DNA from 4 places in the Pseudoalteromonas sp. ECSMB14103 genome. Region 3 is predicted to be linked to each of the others. Evidence: predicted binding sites of a transcription regulator. Region 3 holds the regulator's gene; each other region holds the start of a gene.
The links. Region 3 encodes sigma-54, which starts transcription at its own class of promoters, with help from an activator protein. Its sites were predicted from a motif close to GTTGGCACGNNNNTNGNNT; they were not measured.

Region 1 (4,220 bases), on a different contig from region 3:
GCATGACCTACACTGTCTTGTACGCCATAACGACACCATGTACTGCCTACGCAAGACTTAACCGTTCTCAGAGACTTACCATAAGCATGACCTGTCTCAAAGCCAGCTTCAATCAGTCTTTCCCAAATAACAGGCAGCTCTTCTAAACGTGCACCAAATAAATCGATGCGTTGTCCGCCAGTCACTTTACAATAAAGATTAAAGTCTTTAGCTACTTGACCGATGACAATGAGTTTGTCGGGTGTAATTTCACCACCAGCAATACGCGGTACAACAGAGTAAGAGCCGTCTTTTTGCATATTGGCAAGGAAGGTGTCGTTTGTATCTTGAAGGCCTACATGGGTTGGCTCTAGGATAAAATCGTTCCATGTTGAGGCTAAAATAGAGGCCACTGCGGGTTTACATATTTCACAGCCATGGCCGCTGCCATGTTTAGCTATTAAATCATCAAAGGTTTTGATGCTTTCTACTTTAACCATATGGAGTAATTCTTGACGCGAATACGCGAAGTGCTCACAGAGGTGATTATTTACTTCAACGCCTCGACTTGCCAGTTCGTCGTCAACTACCGATTTAAGTAACGCTGCACAACCACCGCAACCGCTGGCAGCTTTGGTGCATGATTTAACTGAGGCTAAATCGCATGAGCCACCATCAATAGCTCCCACAATGTCGCCTTTACTCACGTTATGGCACGAACAAATAGTGGCTGTATCGGGTAGGGCGCTGCCCGCAAGAGAAGGGGCGCCGGCGCTATCTGGTAAAATTAAACATTCAGGGTGCTCTGGTAAGTCCATGTCGTTTAACATGTATTGAAGTAGCGTATCGTAATCACTGGTATCGCCAACAAGGACAGCGCCTAAAAGCTTATCGCCAGTTTCATTTAATATAATTTTTTTGTAGCAATCTCTAATTGGATCTTGATAAATGAGCTCTTTGCAGTTGGGCGTTTTTGCATGCGCATCACCAATAGATCCTACTTCTACACCTAGTAGTTTTAATTTAGTGCTCATATCTGCACCTAAAAACTCAAGCTCGCCGCCACTTAGCTGGCTTGCTGCAACGCGAGCCATGTTGTAACCCGGCGCCACTAAGCCAAATAACTTTTTGTCCCATAGGGCACATTCGCCAATAGCCAAAATATCAGGGTCTGATGTTTGGCACTGGTTATTGATGACTATACCGCCACGCTCCCCAAGCTCTAGATCAGCCACTTTACCTAGCTGATCATAAGGACGAATACCGGCAGAGAATAAAATTAAGTCGGTTTCTAAATAAGTGTCGTCTGAAAAGTTTAATCTAAAGCGGCTAGTTTCACCTTTAACTATTTCGCTGGTTGCTTTTGATGTATGAACAGTCACACCCAGTTTTTCTATTTTATTTTTTAATAGCGTGCCGCCTTGCTCGTCTAGCTGGACAGCCATAAGCTGCGGCGCAAATTCAACAACATGTGTATCAAGTCCTAATTGTTTAATGGCGTTCGCGGCTTCAAGTCCTAATAAACCACCACCAATAACTACACCACTTTTACTGGCTGCGGCACTGGCTTTTATTTGCTCTAAATCCTCTAGGGTGCGATAAACCAAACAATGTGGTTGATCGTTTCCCTTAATTGGCGGCACAAACGGGAACGAGCCCGTAGCAAGTACAAGCTTATCGTACGGGTATTGATCGCCTGTTTGAGTATTAACAACTTTGTTTAGTCTATCTATGCCTTCAACCCATTGGTTAGTGAATACACTAATATTGAGTTGTTGATAATTTTCTAAAGTTGTTAGGGCTAAATCGTTTGCTGTTTTACCATCAAATACGCTTGATAAATAAACACGGTCGTAAGCTAAATTTGCTTCACCACACAAAACGGTGATGTTTGCGTTAGCATCGCTTTGGCGCATTTTTTCTACAAAATGATGTCCGACCATACCATTGCCAATTATTAGTATTTTTTGCGCGGTTTGCATTAGGCATTCCTTCAGTGACGGTTTAAATTTTACACACAAAAAAGCCCGTCACGATTGTAATTAAATACAATTGTGTACGGGCCTCTTTGCCTCTGGTTGCTTTTTCAACCAATATGTATGCCGTTAATTAACGTGCTTAGTGTTCAATAAAGCAATAACCTAGCCATAAGTTTAAGCTATTGATTAATAGTGATATTAATGTGCTTTTAGGATTTAGAGATTTAAAAACGAACACTTTAGGTGCAAGGTTAGTACTAATTAGTGCAGTAAAAAATATATTTAATGTTTTGAAAATGAGTGAGAGTTATCCCCATTGTTTTGTTAAATTGTGGGAGATACTCATATGGGTATGTTGCGTGCAACATCCATTTAACCAGTGATAAGCGCTAACGTGTTTTTTAGCTATGTAGTTAACTATTAATGAAAGCGAGCAGGGTAATCATAGTTATATAGAAGCCAACGCCTAGCGCAATAACCGGCACTACTTTTTTGGATTTCCTTTGTTTAAAACTAGCATAATCTTTAAATTCCATTTTATAGCTTCCAAACGTTGTAACTTTTAACAGCATACAACCTGTTGCATAAAACAAGAAACCGAAGGCTGTTTCAATTAAAAGCCATAAAAATATATCTGTAACAATGCTCATTTTTCCCCCTTAATCAAAAAGCCCAGCTAATTAGCGTAAACCAATAATAGTAAAGCATAGTTATTGGTAAAAAATAATACTTAAATTGTAAGTAAACATGCGAGTGTATTCTCTCACATTTTGCAAAATGCAAACTTGCCAATTGCAAACTGCATTAGGATTATATTGAATTTATTTTATTTATAATAAATTCATAAAGTTAAGTTTTGGAATAGACCCTGCAACAGTTTAATTACTTAACTTTTTAAGGGCTAAATTATGAAACTAAATAAACTTGCAACAGCATGCTTAGTTATATTTCCATGCGCTGTGCTCAGTCAACCATTCGAGTCGTGCCCCAGCCAGGCATTTTTAATGCAAGATGCTAACGCGCAACTTTACGGAATAGATTTAGTTTCAGCTAAACCTACCGTTTTGGCATCGCAGCTAACGTTCGCTAACGAATTAAATACTAACAGCGTTAACGCAGTTGGTTTTAATTATAAAGATCAATACATGTACGGTTACAGTAAGCAAACGCCTGGCAGCGTAGTACAGCTTGGCAGCAACTACGAAATGAAACGGCTAAACGTACAAGGTTTACCTGCCACTAATTTTTACGTCGGTGATATACAAGTTGTAGGTGAGGGCAATGACCAACGGGCTACCTATTATGTTTATCATCCTAACTTTGGCCTATATGGTATTAATTTAGATGGTGATTTAGAAGCATCTATTACGGCAAGTTTGTTACCCAATACAAACACATGGAGATTGTCTATTTATGACTTTGCCTTTCACCCAGCTAGTAACCTTTTATACGCGGTTGAGCCAAATGGCAATTTATACGAAATAGATATTGCAGCAAATACCCACACGTTAATTACTCAAGTTGATGTAGGCGATGATACTGGCGCATTTGGCGCGGCTTATTTTGATGTAAAGGGCCAGTTTTATTTTAGTAACAATAAAAGCGGTAAAATTCATAAAGTTGATTTAAGTGTTAGCCCAGTGGTTGGCTACACCCCGGTGGCAAATGTGTTTACATCGGGGCCTAAATCAAGTCAAAACGACGGTGCGCGCTGTGCCATTGCGGAAGTAAAAGTAACTGATAGCTCAATTGATTTTGGTGACGCGCCAGCGCCTTACAACACAAGCCTTGAGCAAAGTGGCGCAAGGCATTTATTTGACCCGAATAGTACCGGCTCAGATTTAATTTATTTGGGAAGCTCGGTGGATGGTGAAAACATTAATACCAATGCCGATTTACTATTGTCTCCTATTGACGATTCAGACGATGGCGTAAGTTTTGTAACGGCGATTTCGGCAGGGCAAGACTCGCAAATTATTGTTAACGCGTCTACTTCTGGCTTTTTATATGCGTGGTTTGATTGGGACCAAAATGGCCGTTTTACTGAAGACGAAAGAATGGTAACTAAACGTGCCATAAATGAAGGCGATAACAGCATTTTAATCACGGTGCCAAGTAACACTAAAGCGGGCCAAACATGGGCTCGATTCAGAGTCACAGATGGCACAGAGGCGTCGCTGATCACGGCAACAGGCGGTGTGCTGGGCGGCGAAGTAGAAGATTACGAAATTACCACTTATGCAAGTGCCGTATACCCTGGCG
Region 2 (4,220 bases), on a different contig from region 3:
TTGAAATTAATAGGCCAAGCCTTATTTTGCTAGACGTAATGTTACCAGGTCAAAGCGGAATCGAATTATGTAAAGCGATTAGGCGTTTTTCCAATGTGCCTATTATTATGGTATCGGCCAAAGTAGAAGAGATAGATCGCTTGCTAGGGCTTGAGTTAGGCGCAGATGATTATATTTGTAAGCCGTTTAGTTACGCAGAGTTGGTTGCGCGGGTAAAAGCTATTTTAAGGCGTCTCAACGTTTCAGCAGTACAAACATCGGTAATGCAATTAGATGAAACCACCTATAAAGTAAAATACCAAGATAACGACATTGAGCTAACTAACTTTGAGTTTCAGTTGTTTAAACCTTTGTTTAATAACCCAAGTAGAATTTATTCACGAGATAGCTTAATGGATACCATGTACACCGATCAGCGTATTGTGAGTCACAGAACGATTGACAGCCACATAAAAAAATTGCGTAAAAAACTGGATGAATTAACTAAAACAGAGAGTGTGATTCAATCTGTTTATGGGGTAGGTTATCGCTTTGTACACCCGCAATAAGGGAGCAAAGCGATTAACATAAACGTTGGCGTTTTATTCTTCGTCTGAAAAGTTAATGCGCGCTAGTCGCTCTTGCTCTTCATCGGCTGCAGCTTGTATCTCGTCTAGTACTGAATCAACGTCAGCTTCTTCGCTGTTATCTTCAAATTCACCGGTGAGTATAGAATTAGGTGTAAGTTTTGCCTCTTCAAATAGCGCCCACATTTCTTTAGCGTATTGGGTATTTAACAACTCAGGTGCAAACTCACTATAGTAACGACGCATGTTGTTTACGTCACGAGCAAACATGGCTTCAGCGCTATTGTTAGCAGACGCATTTACAGCCTGCGGTAAATCAATAATCACAGGGCCTTTATCGTCAACAAGCACGTTAAACTCTGATAAGTCTCCATGAATAATACCCGCGCACAGCATAAGCATAATGTAATGCATCATCAGTGTATGTTGTTTTATAGCTTCCTCTTTACTCATACTTACATGGCCTAGCTGCGGCGCAACATCGCCTTCGCTGTCAGACACAAGCTCCATGAGTAAAACACCATCAACACAAAAATATGTATCGGGTACACGCACACCGGCTCTAGCTAAACGAGAAAGAGCATCAACCTCAGCATTTTGCCAAATTTCTTCTTCTAACTGGCGCCCGTAACTTGAGCGTTTTCCCATTGCGCGAGCTTGGCGACCACCGCGAACTTTTCGGCCTTCTTGGTATTGTGCGGCTTTTTTAAAACTGCGTTTAACAGCATCTTTATAAACCTTTGCACACCGAATGTGTTCACCACAGCGAACTACAAATACATCGGCTTCTTTACCGCTCATTAGTCGGCTAAGTACTTCATCAATTAAACCGTCATCGATAAGGGGTTGTAAGCGTTTTGGTGTTTTCACAGCTTGCCTGCTAAGTGGAGTTGGTTATTAATCATTATTTAAGAAAGTGCTCTGTAATTAGTTGTTTTATATGCTCAAGCAGTATATCAGCTTTGAGAATTAAGGGCAGTATTACGCGCATTTACACATGCTTGTGTTAGCTTATCTGCTGATTGTAAATTGAGCAACCAGAACGCCCTAGAACAAATCAATTTTTTAAATTATTTAATACTTCCTTATTGTTTGCACATTTTTTGCGTTTTTAAGGTGTAAGTTTACGGTATCAACACGCCCTAAATATAAGGTTATTACTATGAAGCATTTAACATCAACGGCAATAATTGTATTACTTAGCATTGTTTTTTCGGCCAATATTGCTGCAAAAGGAAGTAATAACAAACCGCCTAAGCCAGACTTTTCAACTCTCGACACCGATGGCAATGGTGCAATTAGTTTTGATGAATTTAATACTAAAAAGCCACCTCACGGTGACGCACAGACTATTTTTGATGAAATTGATGCTGACGGTAATGGGGAAATCAGCGAGCAAGAATTAAGTGAACATAAACCACCTCGTCGTGAACGTTGAAAGGAAACTAACATGATCAATTCAATAAACAATAACGCTACTAGTTTTATGCCGCAGCAAAAAAGCCAAGCTGTATCGCTAACATCAGAACAAAGTGATTTTGTAAAAGAAACGCTAGCGCAATTTGATCCCGAAAACTTAACCTCTGAAGATGCAAAGAGCATTCAAGCTGCGTTTGAAGAGCAGGGTATTTCACCCACTAAAGAGCTAGCAGAATTAATGAGCGAGCTTGAATTTGATGCTAAAAGTATTGGTGATGCTGGCCGACCTGAAGGGCAAAGACCGCCTCCACCGCCACAAAATTCACTAGAGCAAGTTAATACAGACGATGTAGTAAGTTACCTTGATGAATTACTCGAGCAGTATTCAAGCCAAATAAACGATGAAGATAAAGACGCTATACTATCGGCTGTTCAAGAAAAGTTTGGCTTGTCTGAATCTGATTCGTTACTCAGTATTAAAGCGTAAGTATGTGTAAAAGCTGACATTAAAAGCCCAGTAATACTGGGCTTTTTGTGTAGGTGGTTAGTTTAAGCGGGTTTTAATTTTACTGGTGCCATCTTCTTCGGTAAATTTAAATACAAAGTCTTTTTTACCGTCTTGGTTAATGTCAACTAACAAAATATCTTTACTTTTTTTAGGTAGGGTTAACTTTATTTTTTTACGCTTTTTGTTCAGCAAATTGTCCTCTTCGCCGTAGTAAACATAGAGCGTTTTTTTGCTGTATTTATATACCGCATCAGTTTTGTCATCCCCGTTTATATCGCCTATGTATAAAGGTGGGGTTGCATCGCCATTGCTCATATTTATTTCCATCTCAAGGTCAATTTCTATACTTGATTTACTAGCAAATGAGCCATCGGTTTGTTGCTTATAAATATTCATTTCTACATCTACGTCAGTTTTACCACCGCCCATAGCCATAGAGGCAATAGTGCCAAGGCCAATGTCTAAGTCCATTGTTTGCAGGTCTATTAAGCCATCGTTATTAAAGTCTGTTTCAAATACAAGCTGACTAGGGCCGCTGGTATTTAACAATTTAATAGGTGTTTGACTAAACCCTGTTTTATTACCTAAATAAAGGTTATGCGCTATGTCAATATCGAGCGAATCCATACCTTCCACTGGCTTATATTGCTTGGTAATAAAGTCTAAATAGCCATCGTTGTTTATATCAAGAAGCTGCTTTATTTTGCGTTTTTCACCGTTACTAAGCTCGCCCAACTCAATATTAAAATTAACGTCAGCCATGGCTTTGTTGTAACCATTAGTATTTGCGTAAAGCACATCGGCGCCTTGTTTATTTAAAAACACTAAGTCATTTAGGCCGTCGTGATTAAAATCCGTAATTGTAGGTTGGTTATTAATATCAACCTCAAGGGTGAGACCATCTTTTGAAAAGTCACCAGTAAACTGCGTCTTTTTTTCAAAAGTATGAGGGGTAAATTGGCCGTTGTTAGTTTGAATATAAAGGGTTGTTTGGTTTAAGTCTGGGAGCAAAATATCACTTAGGCCATCTTTGTTGGCATCAATGATAAAGTTTATTTTTTCAAACTCTGTTACTTCTAACTGGTTTATTACTGATGTATATGCAAATAAAAGTGAAGGTTTTTCTTTATCCGCTTTGTAAATGCCATCGCTAGCTACCACAAGCGCTTGCTTATCATTTGTATTAGCAAGTGTTGCCACGTCAAAACCAATTGCATTGTCAGGCAGAACGAGCTGAGAGTTTTGTGCTGATAGTAAATCAATGCGTTCTAGCTGCTTAAGCTCTTTGTTAAAAGCAAATAACGTTGTCGAGCCGGTTGTTACTAACCCTTCAGTGGTTTTAATCGACATGGTTTGCGCTAATAAAGTACTAGGTGCAAGCAATATAAGTAATGCACTAAACGGTTTTAACATGGTAAATCCCTTTGTATAATTTTAAGTAGGCGAATATTTAACTCTTTTCAGCCTACGGCAAAAACTAACGTTAGGGTGTAAGTAATTGTAATAAAATGTTTATGCTAGTTAGCTTAATTAGCCTAAGCGCTGAGCATATCTGCTAGGGATAGGTTTATTGTCCAGTATTCAGGTTAATCACGTAAGCTGTTTTAGGTGTTTGTGCAAGTTGGTATGGTTAGGATTACTCTATTTTAGGTAAAAATAATGCACTAATGGCGCCACAAAACCCAAGCAGGCTGTAGAGCAAAATAAGTTCAGCGGTAGATAAAAAG
Region 3 (4,220 bases):
TTGCGAAATAAGTTCTCCAATTGCATTTAAAGCTTGCTCTGCATCAGGCCCTTCACATACCACTTTAACTTCTTTACCTTGGCTACTTTCAAGTAGCATCAGTGCTAATACACTGTCACCAGCAGCTTCTTTATCATCTTGAAACAAGGTGATTGAAGCATCAAATTTTACAGCGAGTTGGGCTAATACAGTCGCGGCTCTGGCATGCAGTCCTAATTTATTTTGTATTAAAAAAGTGTCTTCTATACGCATACATTACTCTATCAAAGCTGAACAGGTTATTAGTTTTGTAAAATTACTTTTCTTGTTCTCTGTGACGTATTTTTACATTGGGATGCGTAACTGCAAAGCTTTCGCCAATTGTTTGCGCTAAATATACAGAGCGATGTTGCCCGCCAGTACAGCCAATCGCAATAGTTAAATAGCTTCTGTTATTTCGCTCTAGGTGTGGTAGCCATGTTTGTACAAAGGTTTGTATTTGCCATGTAAATTTTTGAACTATGCTGTGGCTAGCCAAATAATCTTTTACTGGTTGGTCTAGGCCATTGAGTGGTTTTAGTTCAGGCTCCCAGTGCGGGTTAGGTAAAAAACGTGCATCAAATACGTAATCTGCCTCTTTAGGAATGCCATGTTTAAAACCAAATGATTCAAATGTAACAATCAGCTGCTTATCTTTTTTACCTAATATTTTTTCGCGAATTGATTCAGCAAGTTGATGAACGCTTAGCTCACTGGTATCGATCATGTAATCGGCGCGCGTAATTAGCACATCGAGAAGTTCTTTTTCTTTTTTTATGGCTAAATCAAGCGGAAGTGAATCTATTGATAAAGGGTGTAAGCGTCTGGTTTCAGAAAAGCGCTTAATAAGGGTTTGATCTTCACTGTCTAAGTAGAACAGCGTTGGTTTTGTAAAACCCGGTAAGTATTCGATGATGTGATTAAATTCATCTTGCTCTTTTGGTAAATTTCGCACATCTATACTAACGGCAATTTTATCGTAGTTATCAGAAACGCTTCTAATTAAAGAAGGTAATAAATTTACTGGAATGTTATCTACGCAATAATAACCTAGATCTTCAACAACGCGCAAAGCAACCGACTTACCAGAACCAGAACGGCCACTTATGATAATCAACTCCATTAATCACCCTTTAAATTTGTTACGATTGGTCAACAATAATTTGATACAACTCAGCATCCGATTTAGCACAGCGAAGCTGCTTACAAAATTCTTTATTTTTTAGTTTATCAGCTATCGTTGCTAGCGTCTTTAAATGCTGTTGGTTATCGCCTTCAGGTACGATGAGTGCAACAAAAATATCAACAGGGCGGTTGTCTATAGCATCAAAATTAATCGGTGTTTCACTTACTAACACCAATGCTAAAGGTTCTTGTGCGCCGCTCATTCGGCCATGTGGAATAGCAATACCTCTGCCTATCCCTGTGCTGCCTAGCTTTTCGCGGGTTAATAAAGCGCCCAAAATATCCTGTTGAGATAAATACGGAAATTTATCGTGAGCCAGCTCGCTAATAAACTCTAAAATTCTTTTTTTACTATTAAAAAGGACCGCAGCTTTACTGCAGTCCTGGCATATAAGTGAACTTAATTTCATCATATTAGTGTCGAGCAAGCTTCTCTTTGTGTTTAATTACTTGACGGTCAAGCTTGTCAATCAATGAATCAATAGCTGCATACATATCTTGATGTTCAGTGGATGCGAATAATTCAGCACCACTTACATGAATAGTTGCTTCTGCTTTTTGATTTAGTTTTTCTATATCAAGAATGACATGAACATTATTAATATGATCAGAGTGCCTTTCTAGCTTCGCAAATTTGGTATTTATATAGTCTCTTAATGAATCAGTTAGTTCTACATGACGACCAGTTAAATTTAGTTGCATAAGCATTACCCTCTTTGTTTAGCGTCTTAGATCAGGCTCTTTCGCTGATTTGACGGTGGAATAGCCAGAGATTCGCGATATTTTGCGATTGTACGTCTCGCTACTTTAATTCCTTGCTCAGCCAATATATCCGCAATTTTGCTATCACTCAATGGTTTTGCTGAGTTTTCTGCTGCGATTAATTTTTTAATAAGTGCACGTATTGCCGTAGATGAACATTCTCCACCATTTTCGGTACTTACGTGGCTTGAGAAAAAGTATTTAAGCTCAAATATTCCACGCGGTGTGTGCATATACTTTTGCGTAGTTACGCGCGAAATTGTTGATTCGTGCATTTCTACCATTTCGGCAACATCATTTAAAACCATCGGTTTCATGGCTTCTGGGCCGTGTTCAAAAAAGCCCTGTTGTTGTTTAACAATACAGTTAGTTACTTTTAAAAGTGTATCATTTCTACTTTCTAAGCTTTTTATAAACCATTTAGCTTCTTGTAAATGTGAGCGAATAAATTGACTGTCGCCGCTTGATTTAACTGTACGCGACATCGCTGCATATTGGCTGTTTACACGAATTTTTGGCATGCTGTCTGGGTTTAACTCTACAATCCAGCGGCCTTTAATTTTTTTAACTGACACATCAGGTATTACATACTCAGACTCTTCTCGTACTATTGTGTCTGCAGGCTTAGGGTTGAGCGTATGAATAAGTGTCATTACTTCTTTAAGCTCATCTTCTTTGAGCTTCGTTTTTTTCATTAATGTACGGTAGTCACGAGCAGCTAACAAATCAATGTGCTCGGTTAAAATCATTTTTGTTTCATCAATAAAAGGCGTGCCTTTATCAAATTGATTTAACTGAATACACAAACACTCTTGTAAGCTACGTGCCGCAATACCCACTGGGTCAAATAGCTGAATGCGCTTTAATACCGCTTCTATTTCGTCAAGTTCAACCTCAACGTCATCATCGTTATCTTGATTAAAGCTCTCTAAAATCTCTTCGCAACTGAGTGTCAGTATGCCTGAATCATCCACCGCTTCTACAATAGCAATAGCAATGGCTTCATCTGTAGGGCTAAATGGCGTTAATTGTAATTGCCACATTAAGTATTCGTGAAGCGTTTCAGTTGATGCGCCCTGATATATAGACTCATCTTCAGGCATTGGTCCTGAAGATGATGCAGGGGCTGCACTCATGTACTCATCCCAGCTAACGTCCATTGCCATGTCGTCACTTACAGTATCTTTAGCAAGCGCTTCACCACTGTCTTGTTCATACTCGCTAGGGGCTTCATCTGCAGATACGGTTACTGTAACTTCATCGTTATCTGCTTTTTGCTCATTTTTGCCCGCAAGATCATCGGCATAGTCTTGCTCCTCAACCTCAAGTAATGGGTTGCTGTCGAGCGCTTCTTGTATTTCTTGCTGAAGATCCAATGTGCTTAATTGCAGCAAGCGAATAGCTTGTTGCAACTGAGGTGTCATTGTAAGTTGCTGGCCCATGCGCAGCTGTAGTGATTGCCTCATGTATCTCTAACAATCCTTTTAAGTTGTTATAGTTAATACTAGCAGATGCTTATAAATAAGGCGTAAATGTTACAGCCTAAATTGCTCGCCTAAATATACATCGCGTACAGTTTTATCATTTAATACGTGTTCAGGGGTACCAGAAGCAATCAGTTCCCCATGAGAAACAATGTAGGCTTTTTCGCAAACATCAAGGGTTTCTCTTACATTGTGGTCTGTTATTAATACGCCAATCCCACGGTTTTTCAGGTGTTCAATAATTTTTTTAATATCTAATACTGAGATAGGGTCAACACCGGCAAATGGTTCGTCTAGCAAAATAAACTTTGGATCTGCGGCTAAAGCACGTGCAATCTCTACTCGGCGACGTTCTCCGCCCGATAATGCCATACCTTTGCTATCGCGAATGTGTTGAATGCTAAATTCATCTAATAGATTATTCAATGTATCTTCTCTGGCTTGTTTAGTGAGCTCCTTTCGAGTTTCTAAAATAGCCATTAAGTTTTGATACACTGTTAATTTTCTGAATATAGACGACTCTTGTGGTAAGTAGCCTATGCCTAATCTAGCACGACTGTGCATAGGTAAAAGCGTAATATCGTTATCATCGATAGATATTTTGCCTTTGTCGCTAGGGACTAAGCCTACAATCATGTAAAAGGTTGTTGTTTTACCTGCGCCGTTTGGCCCAAGCAAGCCTACAATACTGCCAGCTTTAACTTCTAAGCCCACATTTTTTACAACTTCACGGCCTTTGTAGCTTTTGGCTAGTAGCTCTGCTTTTAATGT
Region 4 (4,220 bases), 360 kb from region 3:
TTGTTAACTCAGCAATTATCGTTTCAGGATCCGAGTAAACCTGCTGATAACGATCAAATGATTGCACAAATGACCAATTTCACGATGGCTGAAGGTATCTCAAATCTCAATAGTAATTTTGAGTCGCTAGCAGCTTCGATGACATCTAACTCTGCTTTGCAGGCATCAACATTGGTTGGTAAGCAAGCATTACTTGAGTCGGATTCCTTAGATTTAAATGCAACGGGTGAAGCGAAAGGTTCAGTCGTTGCAGAAAGCCCAGTAGATAGCTTAACGCTTCGTATTACTGATGGGTCAGGTCAATTAGTTCGCAGTATTGATTTAGGTTCACAGTCTGCTGGTGCAATACGCTTTGCTTGGGATGGTAAAAACGAAGCCGGTGAGCGGTTGCCTGAGGGTGAATACAATATTGTAGCTGAAGGCAGTACAAATGGTGAGTTTTCAAGCTTACCCATTGCTACGTTCAAGAATATTGAAAGTGTAAATATAAACGGTGCCAATGGCATCATTATTAACACTAAAGAAGGTGCGGTTAGGCTGACTGATGTCGCAGAGATCGCGTAATAGAGTTTGATAATATTTCGCCTGTTTGCAGGCTGTATTTAATAGGTTAGAGGTCAATTATGAGCTTCAATATTGCATTAACAGGCATAGCTGCCGCACAAAAAGATTTAGACGTTACCGCAAATAATATTGCGAACGTTAATACAACCGGCTTTAAAGAGTCTCGCGCTGAGTTTGCAGATGTATATGCTTCTTCAGTGTTTAGTTCAGGTAGAACTAAAAATGGTGACGGTGTTCAAACCACTATGGTTGCTCAGCAATTTCACCAAGGTTCGCTGCAATTTACTAATAACTCACTTGATTTAGCGATTACAGGCGAGGGTTATTTTGCAATGAGCCAAGACTTGGGCGCGCAAGACTTTACATATACGCGAGCTGGGGCTTTTAAATTAGATAAAGATAACTTTATCGTAGATGCCAAAGGTAACTTCTTACAAGGTTTCCCTGTTGATGAAGCTACCGGAGATACTACCTCAGTCAGTTTGAGTACTTCGTCGGCACTTCAAATCCCTGATTCGTCTGGGTCACCTCGTGCAACGGCAACGGTATACAGTTCATTTAACTTAGATTCACGTGCAGATGCGCCTTCGCTGCCATTTGATCCAACAGAAAGTGCTTCGTATAATTCATCAACTTCAACCACTGTTTACGATTCACTGGGTGAGGCACATGTTTTACAATACTTTTTTGTAAAAAATGATCCGACGACAAACCCTAATGAGTGGGATATACATGCAACGCTCGATGGTTTAGTTGTTGATCCAGCAACGGGCGCTGAGCAAACTACTGCGCCATATACACCTTTAACTACCCTAGGTTTTAGCTCAAGCGGTTTACCTGAAACAACAAATGGGGTTGCTAATGCAAACCCAAGCAGTTTCGATGAGTTAGTTTTACCTGCGGGTGCTGGGACTGGTTTATCTTCGTTACTGACCAACGGCGCGTCATTTCCTGATACGGGCGTGGAGCTTAATTGGCGAGATGAGGCTGCAACTACAAATAAGCAGCCTACTCAGTACGCAAGTCGATTTGAAGTTAAAGCGCTAGACCAAGATGGCGCTACGGTTGGTCGTTTAGCGGGTATTGATATTGGTACCGACGGAAAAATAGTGGCTTCATACAGTAATGGCGACACATCTTTCTTAGGTCAGGTAGCGATGGTTCGTTTTTCTAATTCACAGGGCTTATCTCAAGTTGGTGATACCTCGTGGAAAAAAAGCTTAACGTCAGGTGAGCCAATTGCGGGTGAACCTGGTTCAGGTACATTAGGTTCAATAAATTCATCAGCACTAGAGCAATCTAATGTGAACTTAACGAATGAGTTGGTTGACCTAATTAGTGCTCAGCGTAACTTCCAGGCTAACTCTCGTGCGCTTGAGGTTAACTCAACACTGCAACAGGCAATTTTACAGATTCGTTAATTTAATACTTAACACCATTTTAAGGGCTGCTTTTTAAAGTGGCCCTTTTTACTTTTACTTCATTTAGTTTGTTTTATAACCATTTCACATCGTTTCCTATTGTGGCATCTATTTTGCATTTCCTGTGTATAGAGATTTTTGAAACGAGTCGATGCTATGGACAAAATGGTCTACATTGCGGCCTCAGGCGCTAAACAAAGCCTACAGGGGCTAGCCCTCAAAGCCAATAATTTGGCGAATGCGAATACTACTGGATTTAAGTCAGACTTTGCACAAGCTCGCTCTATGCAGGCTTTTGGTGAAGGGTTGCCATCACGTGTGTTTTCTATGCAAGAGCGCCCAGGTTCTAATATGACCTCTGGTGGCATAGTTGAAACAGGTAGAGACCTCGACATTGCAATGAGTGATAACGCATGGTTAAGCGTCCAAGATGCCTCAGGCAATGAAGCTTACACCAAGGTGGGTACATTAAATATTACCGCTGAAGGTATGTTAATGACCAGCCATGGTCGTCAAGTAATTGGCGAAGGCGGGCCTGTCATTTTACCAGTACCGATTGAAAAAATTGAATTTAGTGAAGACGGCGCAATTCAAGTTCGCCCGCAGGGGGCGCCTGCTACGTTTTTAGAAGAAGTTGACCGCTTAAAGGTGGTTGAAGCTAATAGCTTTCAACTAGAAAAAGGGAATGATGGTTTATTTAGGCCTAAGGCAGGAGAGCTTGTTGATACTTCTGCCAATGTCAAAGTATTAAGCGGAACCTTAGAAATGTCTAATGTGAACCCAGTTCACGAAATGGTCGATATGATCAGCCATCAACGTCAATTTGAGTTACAAGTAAAACTGATGAAAACAGCTGAAGATCTGGATAGATCACAAGATCAGCTGATGCGCATAGTTTAACTTTAAATGAGGACACGATTATGAATCCAGCATTGTGGATCAGTAAAACGGGGCTAGACGCTCAGCAAACCGATATTTCGGTTATATCAAACAATTTAGCGAATGCCAGTACGGTAGGTTATAAAAAAAGCCGCGCTATTTTTGAAGATTTACTTTATCAAAATATTAACCAGCCAGGTGGGCGATCGTCGCAAGACACTGAAATGCCCTCTGGTTTAATGTTAGGTGCTGGTGCAAAAGTAGTGGCTAACCAAAAAAACTTTTCTCAGGGTAATATGCTAACCACTGAAAATTCATTGGATTGGATGATCTCAGGGCCTGGCTTTTTTGAAGTATTACAACCCGATGGCAATATTGCTTATTCGCGTAATGGGCAGTTTACTACCGATGGCGATGGCCGAATTGTAACGTCTGGTTCTGGTTATGTAGTGCAACCAGAAATGAATGTTCCCGATGATGCTCAATCAATTACTATTTCACAAGATGGTGAGGTATCTGTTCGTATTTCAGGTCAAGCTGATAATGTTGTGATTGGCCAGCTTACAATTAGTGATTTTATTAATCCATCGGGTCTTGAGCCTGTAGGGCAAAACCTTTATACCGAAACGGCAGTAAGTGGCGCGCCGGTTCAAGGTAACCCGGGTGTTGAAGGCTTAGGCACAATTATTCAGGGCTCACTTGAAACATCAAACGTAAATGTAACTGAAGAGTTGGTTAACCTGATTGAAACGCAGCGTATTTACGAAATGAACTCAAAAGTCATCTCGGCTGTTGACGAGATGATGAGTTACATCAATCAGCAATTATAAGGTATAGGGGGAGTTATGCGTCATTATATGTTATTTGCGGTAGGTACATTATTTTTAAGTGGCTGTGTTTCAACACAAAATAGTGATGTTGTTCAAGATGACCCCTATTATGCGCCAATGTATCCTGAACCAAGTATGGAACCCGTAGTTGCAACGGGTTCATTATTTAATACTAATGTGTCAAACGACTTATACGCAGATAGAAAAGCACTGCGTACTGGCGACATTATTACTGTAAATTTACAAGAGTCTACTCAAGCAACTAAAGCAGCTAAAACCGAAACCGATAAGCAATCTGATGCAAGCCTAGACCCAGTCATAGGACTTGGTGGCCTCCCTGTGAATATAGGTGGCGATAGTATTCAGTTTGGTATTGGTAGTGACGCCTCTTTTACGGGGGATTCTAAATCAAATCAATCAAACAGCTTGTTTGGCAATATTTCGGTTAATGTTATGCGTGTTTTACCTAATGGTAACTTAGTTATTCGTGGCGAAAAGTGGTTAACATTAAACACTGGCGAAGAAT

Region 1: nirB (nitrite reductase large subunit NirB) is a predicted target of sigma-54. The motif match lies at 2,111-2,129, and genes of this name have one in related genera.
Region 2: RF53_RS11765 (EF-hand domain-containing protein) is a predicted target of sigma-54. The motif match lies at 1,657-1,675, and genes of this name have one in related genera.
Region 4: RF53_RS02780 (flagellar basal body rod protein FlgF) is a predicted target of sigma-54. The motif match lies at 2,086-2,104, and genes of this name have one in related genera.

The regions. Positions count from the first base shown of each region.
Region 1 covers NZ_JWGY01000002.1:557,168-561,387, reverse strand. Annotated here, with positions in the region: gene nirB (nitrite reductase large subunit NirB) at 1-1,961, opposite strand, end outside; gene RF53_RS07610 (hypothetical protein) at 2,372-2,608, opposite strand; gene RF53_RS07605 (LruC domain-containing protein) at 2,867-4,220, shown strand, end outside.
Region 2 covers NZ_JWGY01000006.1:174,102-178,321, forward strand. Annotated here, with positions in the region: gene RF53_RS11755 (response regulator) at 1-548, shown strand, start outside; gene RF53_RS11760 (PA4780 family RIO1-like protein kinase) at 582-1,436, opposite strand; gene RF53_RS11765 (EF-hand domain-containing protein) at 1,729-2,004, shown strand; gene RF53_RS11770 (hypothetical protein) at 2,017-2,472, shown strand; gene RF53_RS11775 (FG-GAP repeat domain-containing protein) at 2,530-3,906, opposite strand; gene RF53_RS11780 (MFS transporter) at 4,130-4,220, opposite strand, start outside.
Region 3 covers NZ_JWGY01000001.1:247,149-251,368, forward strand. Annotated here, with positions in the region: gene RF53_RS01080 (HPr family phosphocarrier protein) at 1-252, opposite strand, end outside; gene rapZ (RNase adapter RapZ) at 296-1,141, opposite strand; gene ptsN (PTS IIA-like nitrogen regulatory protein PtsN) at 1,161-1,613, opposite strand; gene hpf (ribosome hibernation promoting factor) at 1,618-1,905, opposite strand; gene RF53_RS01100 (RNA polymerase factor sigma-54) at 1,932-3,431, opposite strand; gene lptB (LPS export ABC transporter ATP-binding protein) at 3,501-4,220, opposite strand, start outside.
Region 4 covers NZ_JWGY01000001.1:610,409-614,628, forward strand. Annotated here, with positions in the region: gene RF53_RS02770 (flagellar hook assembly protein FlgD) at 1-564, shown strand, start outside; gene flgE (flagellar hook protein FlgE) at 624-1,985, shown strand; gene RF53_RS02780 (flagellar basal body rod protein FlgF) at 2,142-2,885, shown strand; gene flgG (flagellar basal-body rod protein FlgG) at 2,906-3,694, shown strand; gene flgH (flagellar basal body L-ring protein FlgH) at 3,710-4,220, shown strand, end outside.